One region of the Bowmanella denitrificans genome, then DNA from elsewhere that is predicted to be linked to it. Evidence: predicted binding sites of a transcription regulator. Region 1 holds the regulator's gene; each other region holds the start of a gene.
The links. Region 1 encodes FNR, which switches genes on or off when oxygen is low (the NO sensors DNR and NnrR bind a similar motif). Its sites were predicted from a motif close to TTGATCTAGATCAA; they were not measured.
Positions count from the first base shown of each region.

Region 2: a site for FNR is predicted at 2,032-2,045, ahead of trhP (prephenate-dependent tRNA uridine(34) hydroxylase TrhP). Genes of this name have one in related genera too.
Region 3: a site for FNR is predicted at 2,518-2,531, ahead of ubiT (ubiquinone anaerobic biosynthesis accessory factor UbiT). Genes of this name have one in related genera too.

Region 1 is NZ_BAAAEI010000006.1:214,041-218,948, reverse strand. It holds gene ttcA (tRNA 2-thiocytidine(32) synthetase TtcA) at 1-325, opposite strand, end outside; gene ABD028_RS03960 (DUF4112 domain-containing protein) at 397-759, opposite strand; gene uspE (universal stress protein UspE) at 871-1,806, opposite strand; gene fnr (fumarate/nitrate reduction transcriptional regulator Fnr) at 1,907-2,632, opposite strand; gene ABD028_RS03945 (sulfite exporter TauE/SafE family protein) at 2,716-3,390, opposite strand; gene ccoS (cbb3-type cytochrome oxidase assembly protein CcoS) at 3,383-3,556, opposite strand; gene ABD028_RS03935 (heavy metal translocating P-type ATPase) at 3,556-4,908, opposite strand, start outside.
Region 2 is NZ_BAAAEI010000031.1:331,114-336,021, reverse strand. It holds gene ABD028_RS22765 (GFA family protein) at 1-290, opposite strand, end outside; gene ABD028_RS22760 (YfhL family 4Fe-4S dicluster ferredoxin) at 374-619, opposite strand; gene trhP (prephenate-dependent tRNA uridine(34) hydroxylase TrhP) at 624-1,898, opposite strand; gene fusA (elongation factor G) at 2,259-4,352, shown strand; gene ABD028_RS22745 (esterase-like activity of phytase family protein) at 4,606-4,908, opposite strand, start outside.
Region 3 is NZ_BAAAEI010000006.1:572,451-577,358, reverse strand. It holds gene nrdD (anaerobic ribonucleoside-triphosphate reductase) at 1-1,132, shown strand, start outside; gene ABD028_RS05505 (bacteriohemerythrin) at 1,124-1,546, opposite strand; gene ABD028_RS05500 (hemerythrin domain-containing protein) at 1,543-1,968, opposite strand; gene ubiT (ubiquinone anaerobic biosynthesis accessory factor UbiT) at 1,977-2,450, opposite strand; gene ubiU (ubiquinone anaerobic biosynthesis protein UbiU) at 2,662-3,657, shown strand; gene ABD028_RS05485 (U32 family peptidase) at 3,661-4,545, shown strand; gene ABD028_RS05480 (nitrate/nitrite transporter) at 4,662-4,908, shown strand, end outside.

The sequences.
Region 1 (4,908 bases):
TGTAGGTGTCTTCGGTGACGATTTTATAGTCAACGCCCTGGCTGTCCAGGTAGGCCGGCAATACATGAGCAGGGAATCCAGGTTGCTTCTGATCAAGATTGACGGCCACCAGTTCGAACTGAATAGGTGCCACTTTTTGCAGATAACGCAGAATATCCAGCATCGCATAACTGTCTTTGCCGCCAGACAAACACACCATAACTTTATCGCCATGCTCAATCATATTGAAATCGTCAATGGCTTTCCCCGCGCAGCGGCGCAGTCGTTTCTGGAGTTTATTGAAAGCGTATTTCTGTTTAGCGGTTAAATCTTCTAATCGCGTCATGGGGTACCTCTGCAATGAGGCCGGGATTATACCTGCATAACGCACAAGTTACAGCTCTGCTGATGCTTGGCTTACATCTTGGATTGGGCAATCCTGTTGGTGTTATACCATTTCTCCAGTAGCCGCAGATTCATCTGATTGGCTCGGAAAAACACATCCAGCACGTCCCCAATGATAGGTACCAGACCGACAAAAAAGTCTAACAATAAGTTCACCAGTATGCGCAGCTGCAAACGCAGCGGGGCACCCAGTGCGCGTGCAACGATTAACAGTCTCATTGAAATCAGCACGCTGATAACGTCACCCAGACCTGGGATCAGTCCTATAATAAAGTCCCAGCCGAATCTGATACCAAATAAGCTGAATGCACTGTCACTCCAATTGGCCCAGGATCTGGCACTTTTAAGTAAACGCTGGTGATTTTGCGACGCCATTCTAATTTCAACCTATCTTGAGTAGCGGGCTGTAAATTGACGCTGCCAAGCAGCAGGAATCGGATACCCCATTGCTGTGCATACAACAATGGGGCCGTAGGGAAGATTAACTTACTTTTGTTGCAATGGGCTGACAAAGCCGTCAGGTTTAACCGTCAGAACATCGCAATCGAGCATATCGATAACATGTTCAGCGGTATTGCCAATCAATGCTGCAGAAATACCATGTCGTCCTACGGTACCAATAACCACCAGTTCAGCATCCAGTTTTTCTGCCACAGTGGGGATCACATCTTCAGGTAAGCCCTCGCGCACATAACAATGGGTCATATCAATACCATGCGTACTGGCAAAGGTTTTCATCGCATCGATATGGTGGTTTTTCACCGATTGATTAAAACTGGCAGGGTCAAATTCAGGAATTTCGATGGCAATATTTACCGGCGTGCCAGGATAAGAATTCACCAGGTTAACCTGACCGTTGAGGGTGCGGGCAAAATCTAACGCCGTGTGAGTAACCTTCTGATTCAACGAAGCATGTTCTGTGTCTACTGAACCAACATTGACCGCAGCCAGTATCTGTCCCTGTTCAGGCCAGTCATGTTCTTTCACCAGCAATACAGGAACGGGGGCTTTACGCATTAAATGCCAGTCGGTAGGGGTAAAGATCACTGACTTTAACCCGCTGTGTTCATGGGTACCTTTAATGATCAGATCATACTGCTGTTCAATGGTTTCATAAATAATGCTTTCAAATGGCCGATTGTGCCATACCACTTTTGCATCAACAGCCAATGATGGGTCGTCTATCTGCTCCGACAGCAATTCGGTCAACCATTCCGTTCTGTCGTCCACCACGGCCTGACGCATAGTTTCGCGTTCGTCCACCGACAGCATAGTGGTCATTTCGTAGGAGAAATCATAAATGGACAGAAAAGCAGTAATGCTTGCGCCGGTTTTACCCGCTATCAGTACCGCTCTTTTTAAAGCTTTCTGTTGTTCAGTGGTAGGGTCAATGACGACCAGCAATTTTTTATAATTAATCATCCATCTCCTCCGGCAGATCCAATGTGTTTAGTCTATGTACAAACTACATTTCTATCCAATCAGTATGATTGCGTTAGATCAAGTCCGAAGGGGAAAGTTTTTAACTAGTCGTCGCGGAACTGTCCTGCACTTCCTTAAGCTGAGCAGGTTGTACCAGGGTAATAAATTTGCCATCTACTTTTATCAGGCCCTGCTTTTGAAACTTGGTTAGCAGGCGGCTGATGGTTTCTACGGTTAAACCCAGGTAATTTCCAATTTCCGCACGGGTCATACTGAGACGGAACTGGCTGCCGGAAAAGCCGCGTTGATGGTAACGGTCACCCAGATGCGCCAAAAAATGCGCCAGTCGTTGGTTAGCGGTGCGTTTGTTAAGCAACATAAACATATCTTGATCTGCAAGGATTTCATTGCTCATCAAGCGCATTATCTGTTGTCTCAGCCTCGGTAAATCGCCAGACAAGGCTTCCATGGTTTGGAAGGGGATTTCACATACCATCGAGGTTTCCAGCGCCTGCGCGAAGCTTTTATGTTGTTGGTTGTGAATAGCATCAAACCCAATGATATCCCCTGGTAAATGGAAAGCGGTAATTTGCTCTTCTCCGTCAGAGGCCAATACGAAACTCTTAAAAGAGCCGGAGCGCACCGCGAACAAGCTGTTTAACTTATCCCCGGACTGGAACAATCGTTCATTTTTCTGAAATGGCCGCTTACGCTGAATAATATTGTCGAGTTTATCCAGTTCCTTCTCATTCAGAGTAAAAGGCAAACACAACTGACTGATGCTGCAATTCTGACAACTGATGGTACATTCGCGGTGTTGATTCATTGTGGCTATAGATAAATGGCCAGACAGATGGCTAGCTTAGCATTTTTTGGCATAGGTGTAAGCGAAATCAACTAACTTCAGGGTCAGGCTTCAACTGCCATCACATAGGGCGATAAAAGCAGCCACAGGGCACTGATCGCTAACAACACCGCAATAATCTGTTTGCTACGCGGATGTGCCAGTAAAGGCCGTAATTGTTGACTAAAACGCCCCAGGGTCAACAGGGCTGGCAGAGTTCCAAGCCCGAACATCAGCATCAACAGTGCGCCCTGATGGACGCTGCCGGCTGCCAGGCTCCAGGTTAAACTGGAATACACTAAACCACAGGGCAACCACCCCCAGATCAATCCATAAGGCAGCGCCCATGCCGGACTTTTAAACGGAATAAAGCGTTTAGACAGCGGTGCAACCGGTCGCCACAACTTAGCTCCCTGTTTTTCTAACCAAGACAAGCCGCGCCACCAATTGCCGATATACAGCGCCAGGGCCAGCAGAAACAAGCCACTGAGCAAATTCAAAATAGCCATGCCGCCCGCAATCTGATGGCTGAAAAGCTGACCAAGCCCCCCGGTTATCGCCCCAGCCAGGCTGTAACTGGCAAGTCTACCGCTATGGTAGGCCAGCTCAAAAGGCAAAGGGGAACGATCTTTGGGAATAGAAAAACTCAGTGCACCGACAATGCCACCACACATCGCAACGCAATGCACACTGCCTGCCAGACCAATAAGAAGTGCAGAAAGCAGCGTCAGATCAGTCACGCTGGTTTTTATCCCCGCCCGAGGGTTTGTCATCATCGAACAGAATGTTGTGGCCCTGACGTTCCAGGTCGTCAAACTGTCCGGACTTTACTGCCCAGAAAAAAATCACGATGGCGATAGTGACAATCACAATCGCAAGGGGAATAAGGATATATAAAATGCCCATTAGGAATCGGCCTTAAGTAGTCGAACAGAATTGGCTACCACAATAATAGAGCTTAGCGACATACCAACTACCCCCAACCAAGGGGTTAAATAACCGCAAACGGCCAGTGGCAGCACCAACAGGTTATAACCCAATGCCCAGGCCATGTTCTGCTTTATCTTGGCCCTGCTGCGTTTAGCCATATTGAATAACACCGGTAACAGGGTCAAAGAAGGCTTAATTAAAATAACATCAGCGGCATTTTTAGCTAACTCGGTCGCACCACCAACGGCTACTGAAACCTGTGCAGCGGCCAGCACTGGGGCGTCATTAATGCCATCCCCCATCATCAGTACATGCTGTCCCTGATGCTGTAATTCCTGCATCTTTTTGAGTTTCTGCTCTGGTTTGCACTGACTATATAACCTATCAATCTGCAATGCCTGGCCAATTTTGCTAACATTTTGCTGATTGTCGCCACTGATAATGCAATGTTGATAGTGGTTGAGTTGCTTTAGCATCGCAGCAGCATCGGGGCGAATCTGGTCGGTCAAGACAAAGCCCGCCAAAATGCCATTTCGGTCGGCCAGCAACACATTACATGCACTCAGACTATCCGGCACTGGGTGAGACATAAGGTGCTGGCTACCAATCCGGTATTCCTGACCATCAATCCAGCCGATCAGGCCAAAGCCAGGCATGACCTGCACGTTTTCGGCTAACGTTCCGGCGTAAGGGGCAAAAGCTTTAGCCAATGGGTGCTCAGAATAGCTTTCCAGCGCGGCGGCTAAACGTAGCAACATTTCGTCACTGTGCGCCGACAGATTAATGGTCTGCTGCAAACTGAATTTCCCCTCGGTGAGAGTCCCGGTTTTATCAAAAGCCAGGGTATCTATTTCACATAGGGCCTCTAATAAATCTGCGCGTTTTAATAAAACCCCCTGGCGATTTAATCTGGCCATGGCACTGGTCAGGGCCGAAGGCGTGGCAAGCCCCAAAGCACAAGGGCAGGTGGCGACCAGCACAGATGCCATAATCCAAAACGCATTGGCATTGCCTTGCGCGTGCCAGAACCAGAAGGTGAGGGCAGAGATCAGCAATACCGCCAGTACAAAATAGCTGGAAATTCGGTCTGCTAATTGCGCAATAGCTGGCTTATTCAGCAGCGCTTCGTCCTGCAAGCGCAGGATCTGGTTTACCATGGCTTCTTTAAGTGGCCTTAATACCCTTATGGTTAATGTGCCGCTCTGATTCAGTGCGCCGCCATACACTTCGCTCCCTGGTGTTTTAGTCACCGGCTCAAACTCACCGGTCAGCATGGATTCGTCAACATGGCTATGACCATCCAGCACCTGGCCATCCACCGGAATCGT
Region 2 (4,908 bases), on a different contig from region 1:
TCATCCAGTGACCCCAGGCGTAAAATCACATGTTCAGTGTTGTCACGCTTGGCATAAATCTGCGTGCCACATTCTGTGCAAAAAAAGCGGCGCTTGCCTGGTGATGATTCAAATGACTTAAGCAGCGCCCCGCCATTGAGCTGAAAATCCCGGTCCTGTACCGACGCCACGCTGGAAAAAGCCGCGCCATGGGCCTTGCGACAGGTTCGGCAATGGCAATGCACAATCTCGCCGACCGGGCCATTGATCTGATAACTGACCTGCCCACACAAACAACTGCCTTTAATCACCATCCCTTCCTTTATTTAACATGCAATAGGAAACACATTAGACCCGCACAAGCGCCATGGCCTTTCAGCCAGAGACAAACATATTAACTGTGCAGAGCCAGAAACTTATCGTAAAGCTGTTCCTGAGTTTCCTTATGGATTGGGTCAGGTTCAATACAATCCACCGGGCAACAAGCCACACATTGTGGTTCATCATAATGTCCGACGCATTCCGTGCAACGATTCACATCTATCTGGTAGATGTCGGCCCCCATACTGATGGCCTGATTCGGACATTCCATCGGACAGATATCACAATTAATGCATTCCTGAGTTATAAGTAGCGCCATAAGATTAACTCCCGAGCTGGTAAAAGGGCTGCCTGGTGGAACTGTGCTGCGGCAAGTTACGCATTAATATACCGTAACCAACATCCATGCCTTTAGGTGCTGTGATACAAACTCTGTAACCTGCGCCGGGTGCAACCTGCATCGGCAGGCCTGACTCGGATTGCATCTGGGTCAGCACAAAGTCGCAGTTACCGCCTGGTGTCATTAATTCCAGACTGCAGCCCAGCATAAATTTGTTTTTTACTTCAATCAGCAGTTGGCCGTCACCCAACTGCTTGAGTACTTCGCCCACCAGTTGCTGCGTATCACTGATTGAACTGCCCTCGACGTAATTCTGATATTCGTCATGTGTATGGCGGCGCAAGAAGCCTTCGGTATAGCCGCGGTTAGCCAGCTTCTCCAGTTCAGACATCAGCCCAGGATCAAAGGCCTGACCACTGACCGCACTGTCTATGGCACGACGATACGCCTGTGCGGTACGAGCACAATAATAGAAAGACTTGGTACGCCCTTCTATTTTTAACGAATCCACGCCAATTTCGGCAAGCTTGTGCACATGCTGAATGGCGCGCAGATCCTTGGAATTCATAATATAGGTGCCGTGTTCATCCTCGAATACCGGCATCAGTTCATCCGGGCGCAACTCTTCCTGCAAGAATGCCTGTGCAAACTGCCCTTGAGCGTCAGTTGCACAACCACCTTGTTGCACACCCTGCACCTGATATTTCCAGCGACAGGCATTGGTGCAGGTGCCCTGATTGGGGTCACGCTTATTGATGTAACCGGACAAAAGGCATCGCCCCGAATACGCCATACATAAGGCGCCATGCACAAACACCTCTAATTCAATATCCGGACAGCGTTGACGAATCTCTTCGATTTCTTCCAACCCCAACTCACGAGACAGTATCACCCGTTTAATCCCTTCCTGTTGCCAGAACCTGACCGTGGCCCAGTTCACTGCATTGGCCTGCACGGACAGATGAATATCAATATTTGGAAAGGTATCTCTGGTCAGCATAATCAGTCCGGGATCGGACATGATCAGTGCATCCGGTTGCATTTCCACCACCGGGCGCAAATCGGCTAAAAAGGTTTTCAGTTTACTGTTATGCGGGGCAATGTTATTCACCACGTAAAGCTTCTTACCTTGCTCGTGCACTTCTTCGATGGCTTGGGCCAGCAAGGCATGATTAAACTCATTATTTCTGACCCGCAGAGAATAGCGGGGCTGACCGGCATACACAGCATCGGCACCGTAGGCCAGGGCAAAGCGCATATTCTTTAAACTGCCAGCCGGGCTGAGAAGCTCGGGCTTGCCTTTTCAGGCCGTCATACAAGGCTCCTTTGGCAACAATTAAATGAATGGTTGTAATTACAGGGGATGCTAAAGCAGATTTCCGTAGCAGTATTTAATCCGGATCAATAAACTTGGGTTAAACTCTATGAGCCGGTTCGGCCGTTACACAAGCAGGGTGGTTAAAACCAGGCAAAACAAGTGCAAAGCGCATATTTGACGGTCGACATTGACGGATTCGATAACTTTTGCGCAATTATTTAGCAGAAGACGGGTTTTTAACTGCGTTTTCCTGTATACTTGCGCGCGATTTTTTTCCCTTAAAACTTTGTGAAGGAAACCATGGCAGATTTATCCCTCTACAGAAATATTGGTATTTTCGCCCACGTTGACGCGGGTAAAACTACCACTACTGAACGTATCCTGAAGCTCACCGGTAAAATCCATAAAACAGGTGAAGTGCATGATGGTGAATCCACCATGGACTTCATGGAACAGGAAGCCGAGCGCGGTATTACTATCCAGTCCGCTGCGACCACCTGCTTCTGGAAAGGTCACCGTTTTAACGTTATCGACACTCCCGGACACGTTGACTTCACTGTTGAAGTATATCGTTCACTGAAAGTACTGGACGGTGGTATCGGTGTATTCTGTGGTTCAGGCGGCGTTGAGCCTCAGTCTGAAACCAACTGGCGCTATGCTAACGATTCAGAAGTATCTCGTCTGATCTTTGTAAACAAGCTGGACCGTATGGGTGCAGACTTCTATCGCGTCGTTAAGCAGATCAAAAACGTATTGGGCGCGAACCCTCTGGTGATGACTTTGCCTATCGGCCGCGAAGATGACTTCGTTGGCGTGGTAGATGTACTGACCAAGCAAGCCTATATTTGGGACGACACAGGTCTGCCAGAAAACTACAAGGTAGAAGATGTACCTGCTGACATGGTTGACCAGGTTAATGAGTACCATGAGCAACTGGTAGAAAGTGCTGTTGAACAGGACGATGACCTGATGATGGCTTACATGGATGGCGAAGTGCCTTCTATTGAAGACCTGAAGCGTTGTATTCGTAAAGGTACCATCAACCTGGCATTCTTCCCCACTTTCTGTGGCTCTGCCTTTAAAAACAAAGGTATGCAGTTGGTATTGGATGCAGTAGTTGACTACCTGCCTAACCCAACCGAAGTACTGCCTCAGGATATGACTGATTCAGAAACCGGTGAGCCTACCGGCGAAACCGCTACTGTATCTGTTGATGAGCCTTTCCGTGCCCTGGCATTTAAGATCATGGATGACCGTTTCGGTGCCCTGACCTTCGTACGTGTTTACTCAGGTAAGCTGAACAAGGGTGACACCATCCTGAACTCTGCGACAGGTAAAACCGAACGTATCGGCCGTATGGTGGAAATGCACGCCAATGACCGTAACGAACTGACTGGCTGCCAGGCTGGTGACATTCTGGCCTTCGTCGGTATGAAAAACGTGAAGACAGGTCACACCCTGTGTTCTCCTGATCATCCTTGTACACTGGAACCCATGATCTTCCCTGAGCCGGTCATCTCTATTGCCGTTGCACCAAAAGATAAAGGCGCTTCCGAGAAACTGGGTAACGCACTGTCCAAGATGATCGCAGAAGACCCAACCTTCATCGTTGAAACCGACGAAGATTCCGGCGAAACCATCCTTAAAGGTATGGGTGAGCTGCACTTGGATATCAAAGTAGACATTCTGAAGCGTACTTTCGGTGTTGAGCTGGTTGTAGGTAAACCTCAGGTTGCTTACCGTGAAACCATCACCAAGGCCGTTGAAGATTCCTACACGCACAAGAAGCAGTCTGGTGGTTCTGGTCAGTTCGGTAAGATCGATTACCGTATCCGTCCTGGTGAGCCAGGCACAGGTTACAAGTTCAGCTCCACTGTTGTGGGCGGTAACGTTCCTAAGGAATTCTGGCCTGCCATCGACAAAGGCTTCAAGAGCATGCTGGACGAAGGTACCCTGGCCGGTTACCCGGTACTGGACCTGGAAGTAGAACTGTTCGACGGTTCATTCCACGCGGTTGACTCATCAGCCATTGCGTTTGAAATCGCAGCTAAAGGCGCTTTCCGTCAGTCCATTCCAAAAGCGGGTCCTCAATTGCTGGAGCCGATCATGAAGGTTGACGTATTCACTCCTGAAGATCACGTAGGTGACGTTATCGGTGACCTGAACCGTCGTCGCGGTATGATCAAAGACCAGGAAGCTGGCGTAACTGGCGTGCGTATCAAAGCAGACGTGCCTCTGTCCGAGATGTTCGGCTACATCGGTTCTCTGCGTACTATGACATCTGGCCGTGGTCAGTTCTCCATGGAATTCTCACACTACCTGCCATGCCCGCAGAACGTGTCTGAGAAAGTCATCGAAGAAGCCAAAGCCCGTAAAGCCGCAGCCAAGAAATAATCAGGCTGACGCTGACACAAAAATGCCGCTCAATTGAGCGGCATTTTTTATGCAAATCTGCAAAATAGAAACGCACTCACTGCCGTTTGACCATTCTGCTTGCTTGACGAAATCTACCAGTTCCGTGCTGGCATACTGAATCACTCCGACAAGCACAACCAGTTTGCGATGGACGCTATTGCTGGCAGTTCATCGGAAAACAATTAATCTCCACAGCAATATTATGCCGCCAGTCATGACTGGTATAGGGAAATTATTGCACCGGGGCTAAATCCAGGCCATCAATAATATATAAGGTGTTGCCATCTATCTGGGATTGATTGCTGTCCAGATACTTTTGTTCCAGCACGCCATTGCTCGACCAGGTAGCAAAATCGTCGTCATTGATCACCCCCAGACGTTGTCCGTCTATGACCCATAGCCCTTCCATCTTATCGTGAGGGTAGCCAACTTCGGCCACCATATCCACGACCAGACTGCTTTTTACAACAGGCTGAATATTATGACTGGCCAGTAACTGCCACCCGGCATCGGTATTACCATCCTGCCTGTTTTC
Region 3 (4,908 bases), 360 kb from region 1:
CTTTCCCGATATGAGCGCCCCCGACTGGCAATCGGTCAGCGCCCTGCAGGGCTTTTTCCTTAATTGGTTTAATCAGGAGCGCAATAAGGCCATTCTGACGTTTCCGGTGGTAACCGCCGCCATGCTGACCGAAAATGGCAGGGTGAAGGATGACAGCTTTGCCGGCTTGTGCGCCGAGAATATGAGCCAGGGCGGGTCGTTCTTTGTTTACCAGTCACAAAGTGCTGATTCGCTGGCGTCCTGTTGCCGCCTGCGTAATGAAATTAGTGACCATACTTTTTCTTACAGCCTGGGCGCCGGTGGGGTGGCCACCGGCTCGATCAATGTCATCACCCTGAATATGAACCGATTGATTCAGGATGGCCGCGACCTGGCCGTTGAAGTGGACAAAGTGCAGAAATATCAGGTGGCCTATCGCCGTTTGATGGAGGAATACCAGCGCGATGGTTTACTGAGTGTGTATGACGCCGGCTTTATCAGCCTGGACAAGCAATTTCTGACCATTGGCGTTAACGGTATGGTGGAAGCTGCCGAGTATCTGGGTATAGAAGTGGGTGTCAACGAGGATTATCAAAGCTTTGTCGACAGCCAACTGAAGGTCATCTATGACGCGAACCGCCAGGCCCGGGTGCGTTGGGGTTATATGTTCAACACCGAATTTGTGCCGGCCGAAAATTTAGGCATCAAAAACGCCAGATGGGATCGTAAAGACGGCTACCAGGTGCCACGTGACTGCTACAACAGTTATTTCTATGTGGTAGAGGACGAGACCATTAATCACCTGGACAAGTTTGTCCTGCATGGTGAGCAGATGACCCGCTATCTGGATGGCGGCTCGGCATTGCATCTGAATCTGGCAGAACAGCTCAGCGCTGCCAATGTCATGAACCTGTATAACATTGCCGCCAGCACCGGTTGCAATTACTTCTGTGTGAATGTACGAATTACCATTTGTAATGTCTGTGAACATATCGACAAGCGTACGCTGCACTGTTGCAGCGCCTGTGGCAGTCAGGATATTGATCATGGCACCCGGGTAATAGGCTACCTGAAGCGGGTGTCTGCTTTCAGTCAGGGGCGACGCACAGAACATGCGGCCCGTCACTACCACAGGCAGGCCCGTTCAGCCTGAGGTAGCAAGACTCAGCTCCCGATCCGAGTTGAGGATATGGGAGCTGTACCATTCCGCCAGCGACGCCAGTTGTTCCCTGACCGACAGTGTGGACATGGGAATATCTGAACTTAAACGCAGAATAAAACTCTGCAGGGCTTCAAGAAAGTGCTTGTGGTGCAGCTCATGCAATCTCTGCTGGCCGCTTGGTAATGCCTGTAGGTAGGGGGCCTCGGTCAGAAAATGTTGCTCAGTTTGCGCCAGCAAATGGGTGGCCAATGGTAGTGCCTTAGGGTCCGGCCAACTGGCTAAAATGGCAGCATGCAAGAGATTGATACTGTCCAGCAACTGGCGGTGTTGGAGGTCAATTTCCTTCACCCCCATCGGCATACTGTGCTCACACCAATGCACCAGATGGGCACGTTCCTCAATCATGGGTATAGCTCCATCAAGACCCTGGTGACCGCGTCGGTGTTAAGCAACTTGTCGCAGCAGGGATAGAGGCCAAACTCATCATTTTCAATATGATCTGACAGCATCAGTTCCAGGCTGCGGTCGTCCTCCTGGCTGTCAATGCGTTTGTCCAGCAAGTTCTCGATCCAGTCAAGTTGCTGGCGGAGTTGCTGATGTTCACGCCTGGCCTTACGGATAAGTTCAGCGTCACCTGTTACCTGGCAAAGCTCCGGCAGCAGACTTTGTTCTTCCTGTTCAATATGCTGCAGCATACCGGTTTTAAATTTGTCGAATAACTGCCGGGACAGAACCGGATCATCCTTTTTCAGGCGCCGGTAGGCGATAAACAGCAATTCCAGGGCATGCAGGTTGGTGTTAAACAACTGTGAGAGGATCTTTTGCATATGTCACCTCAGGTTGGCGATTGATAAAGTGCGGCGTAGAACGCCAGGGGTTTGCGCACAAACGGCGGCAACTCGGCCAGTTCCAGGCTGTCCAGCAGATTTTTCAAAGCCAGCCCCAGTTCGGTGTCACCGCTAATCGACAACTTGCGCTGAAAAAACAAGGTATCCGGGTCAACCGACTGGCTGGCCAGCATCAGCAGATCATGCAGTGCCGCGCTGAAACACACCTTTGCCTGTGCCTGTCTGGCAACCTGGATTTGCTGCTTATGGACGCTGAAGAACCAGTTTTGGTTAATATCCCGAATATGCACCTGAACCCAGGCATCACCCAGAAAGTCCAGCTCATTGGCCTCCAGTAAAGGGCGTAGGGCCTGATTAAACAGCGCGCTCAGCAATCCAGTTTGTAACCGTTCCGGGGCCAGACCAAAGAGCATCACTGCCGGACGGACCAGCGTTTGGCTATGTTGCAGTAGTGCTTGCATAAGGTGTTTCCAAAGCCGTATTGATAAAAAACTGTTAACAGCTTACGCCCGCACTCGGGATGAAAAGTTAATCTAAATCAAAGATGCACAGAAATGTGCCGGGCAGAATGGGTACTCCTTTGGGTGGATAGCAATAATGCGGGGGCGACGTAAACTCAGCCCTTTGCGGCAGTCACTGCCTGTAGCTATACCTGAAGTCTGAGGAGAAATCATGGAACTACTTTGTCCTGCAGGTAGTATGCCCGCCCTGAAAAAAGCAGTGGAGCAGGGCGCTGATGCGGTCTATCTGGGGTTAAAAGATGACACCAATGCCCGGCATTTTGCCGGACTGAACTTCACCGACAATAAACTGGCCGAAGCGGCCGACTATCTGCATCAGCATGGTAGAAAGCTACATATTGCTATCAACACTTTTGCCCATCCACAAGGGTGGCAAAGGTGGCAAAATGCCGTAGATATGGCGGTGAAAAATGGTGCAGATGTGTTAATCGTCGCCGATCTTGCGGTACTTGCCTATGTTAGCCAGCGTTATCCTGAGGTGGAATTGCATTTGTCGGTGCAAGCCTCTGCTACCAACAGTGCCGCCATTGAGTTTTACCAGCAGCAGTTCAACGTGCGCCGGGTGGTGCTGCCCAGGGTCTTGTCCATCCATCAGGTTAAACAACTTGCCCGCCAATGCTCTGTTGAACTGGAAGTGTTCGCCTTTGGCAGCCTGTGCATTATGGCCGAAGGGCGCTGCTATTTATCGTCCTATATGACCGGGGAGTCGCCGAATACCGCAGGTGCCTGCTCGCCTGCCGCGCATGTGCGCTGGCAGGAAACCAGCCAGGGACTGGAGTCCAGATTAAATGGCGTGTTGATCGACCGTTATAACAGACAGGAAAAGGCCGGTTATCCGACCTTGTGCAAAGGGCGCTTTGATGTGGATGGGCAGACCTATCATGCCCTGGAAGAGCCGACCAGTCTGAACACCCTTGAGCTACTGCCGGATCTGCTTGGTTGTGGCATTGCCGCGGTTAAAATAGAGGGGCGCCAGCGCAGCCCTGCCTATGTGCAGCAGGTGACTCAGGTATGGCGTCAGGCCATCGACACCTGCATCAATGGCAGGGAGGATTTTCACATCATGCCAAGCTGGCGTCGGCAGCTTGATGCACTGTCCGAAGGCAATCAGACCTCTCTTGGTGCTTATCACAGAAAATGGCAGTAATTTATGCAGTATGCGTTAGGACCCATTCTTTATTTCTGGCCCAGAGCAAAGGTGGAAGACTTTTATCAGGCCGCGGCACAAAGTAGCGCTGACATTATTTATCTGGGCGAAACCGTTTGCTCAAAGCGTCGTGAACTGCGTACCCGCGACTGGCTGACGCTGGCGAAAACTCTCACCGGCAGCGGTAAGCAAGTGGTGCTGTCTACGATGGCATTGCTTGAAGCGCCCTCAGAAGTGAAAACGCTGAAAACCTATTGCGATAACGGTGACATTCTGGTGGAAGCCAATGATACCGGGGCCATCCAGTTTTTGCATGAACAGCGTAAACCCTTTGTCGCGGGGCCGGCGATTAACTGTTACAACCAGTATGCCGTTAAGGGCCTGCTGGATCTGGGCATGCAACGTTGGGTGATGCCGGTGGAATTGTCGCGGGACTGGCTAATTCAACTGTTGCAGCAGTGCGAAGACATGGGGCTTCGCCAGCGCTTTGAGGTGGAAGTCTTTGCTTATGGCTACCTGCCTTTGGCCTATTCGGCCCGCTGTTTTACCGCCCGTTCACAAAACCGTGCCAAGGATGACTGTGAACTGTGTTGTATAAAGTACCCCAATGGCCGGCTTACCCGCAGTCAGGAAGGCCAGCCGCTATTTACCTTAAATGGCATCCAGACCCAGTCTGGTCAGTGCTACAACCTGGTAAACGACTTACCAGGCATGCAGGGTTTGGTGGACTGCTTGCGACTCAGCCCCCTGGGCCCGGACACCCTCGACTGGCTGGATAAATTCCGGGCCAATCAACAGGGTTTTGCGCCGCAACCCCTGGCGCAGGATTGCAACGGATACTGGCATGCTATCGCTGGTATGGCCAAATCAGCACAAAGCGCATCCTGACCACAATGGCTACCCCTTGATGGGTAGCCGCATCCCAGCCTTATGCCTCTTCATCTGTATAGTGCCCACCTGCCGCTGTCTCTATGATCAAACTGAGACAACCGGGAGTAACAAAAATGATTGAGGCAGGTACGGTTTCCAGTAAAGACCAGCGATATGCCCTGTGGCTGACAACGCTGGCCTTTACACTCTGTTTTGCGGTTTGGACCCTGTTTTCCATTCTGGGTATTCGTATCAAGGATGAAATGGGCCTGACCGATACTGAATTGGGGCTGCTGATGGCCACCCCAATATTAACCGGCTCGATTAGCCGCTTGTTCCTTGGCCTGTTGACCGACAGGTTTGGTGGCCGTTGGGTGTTTG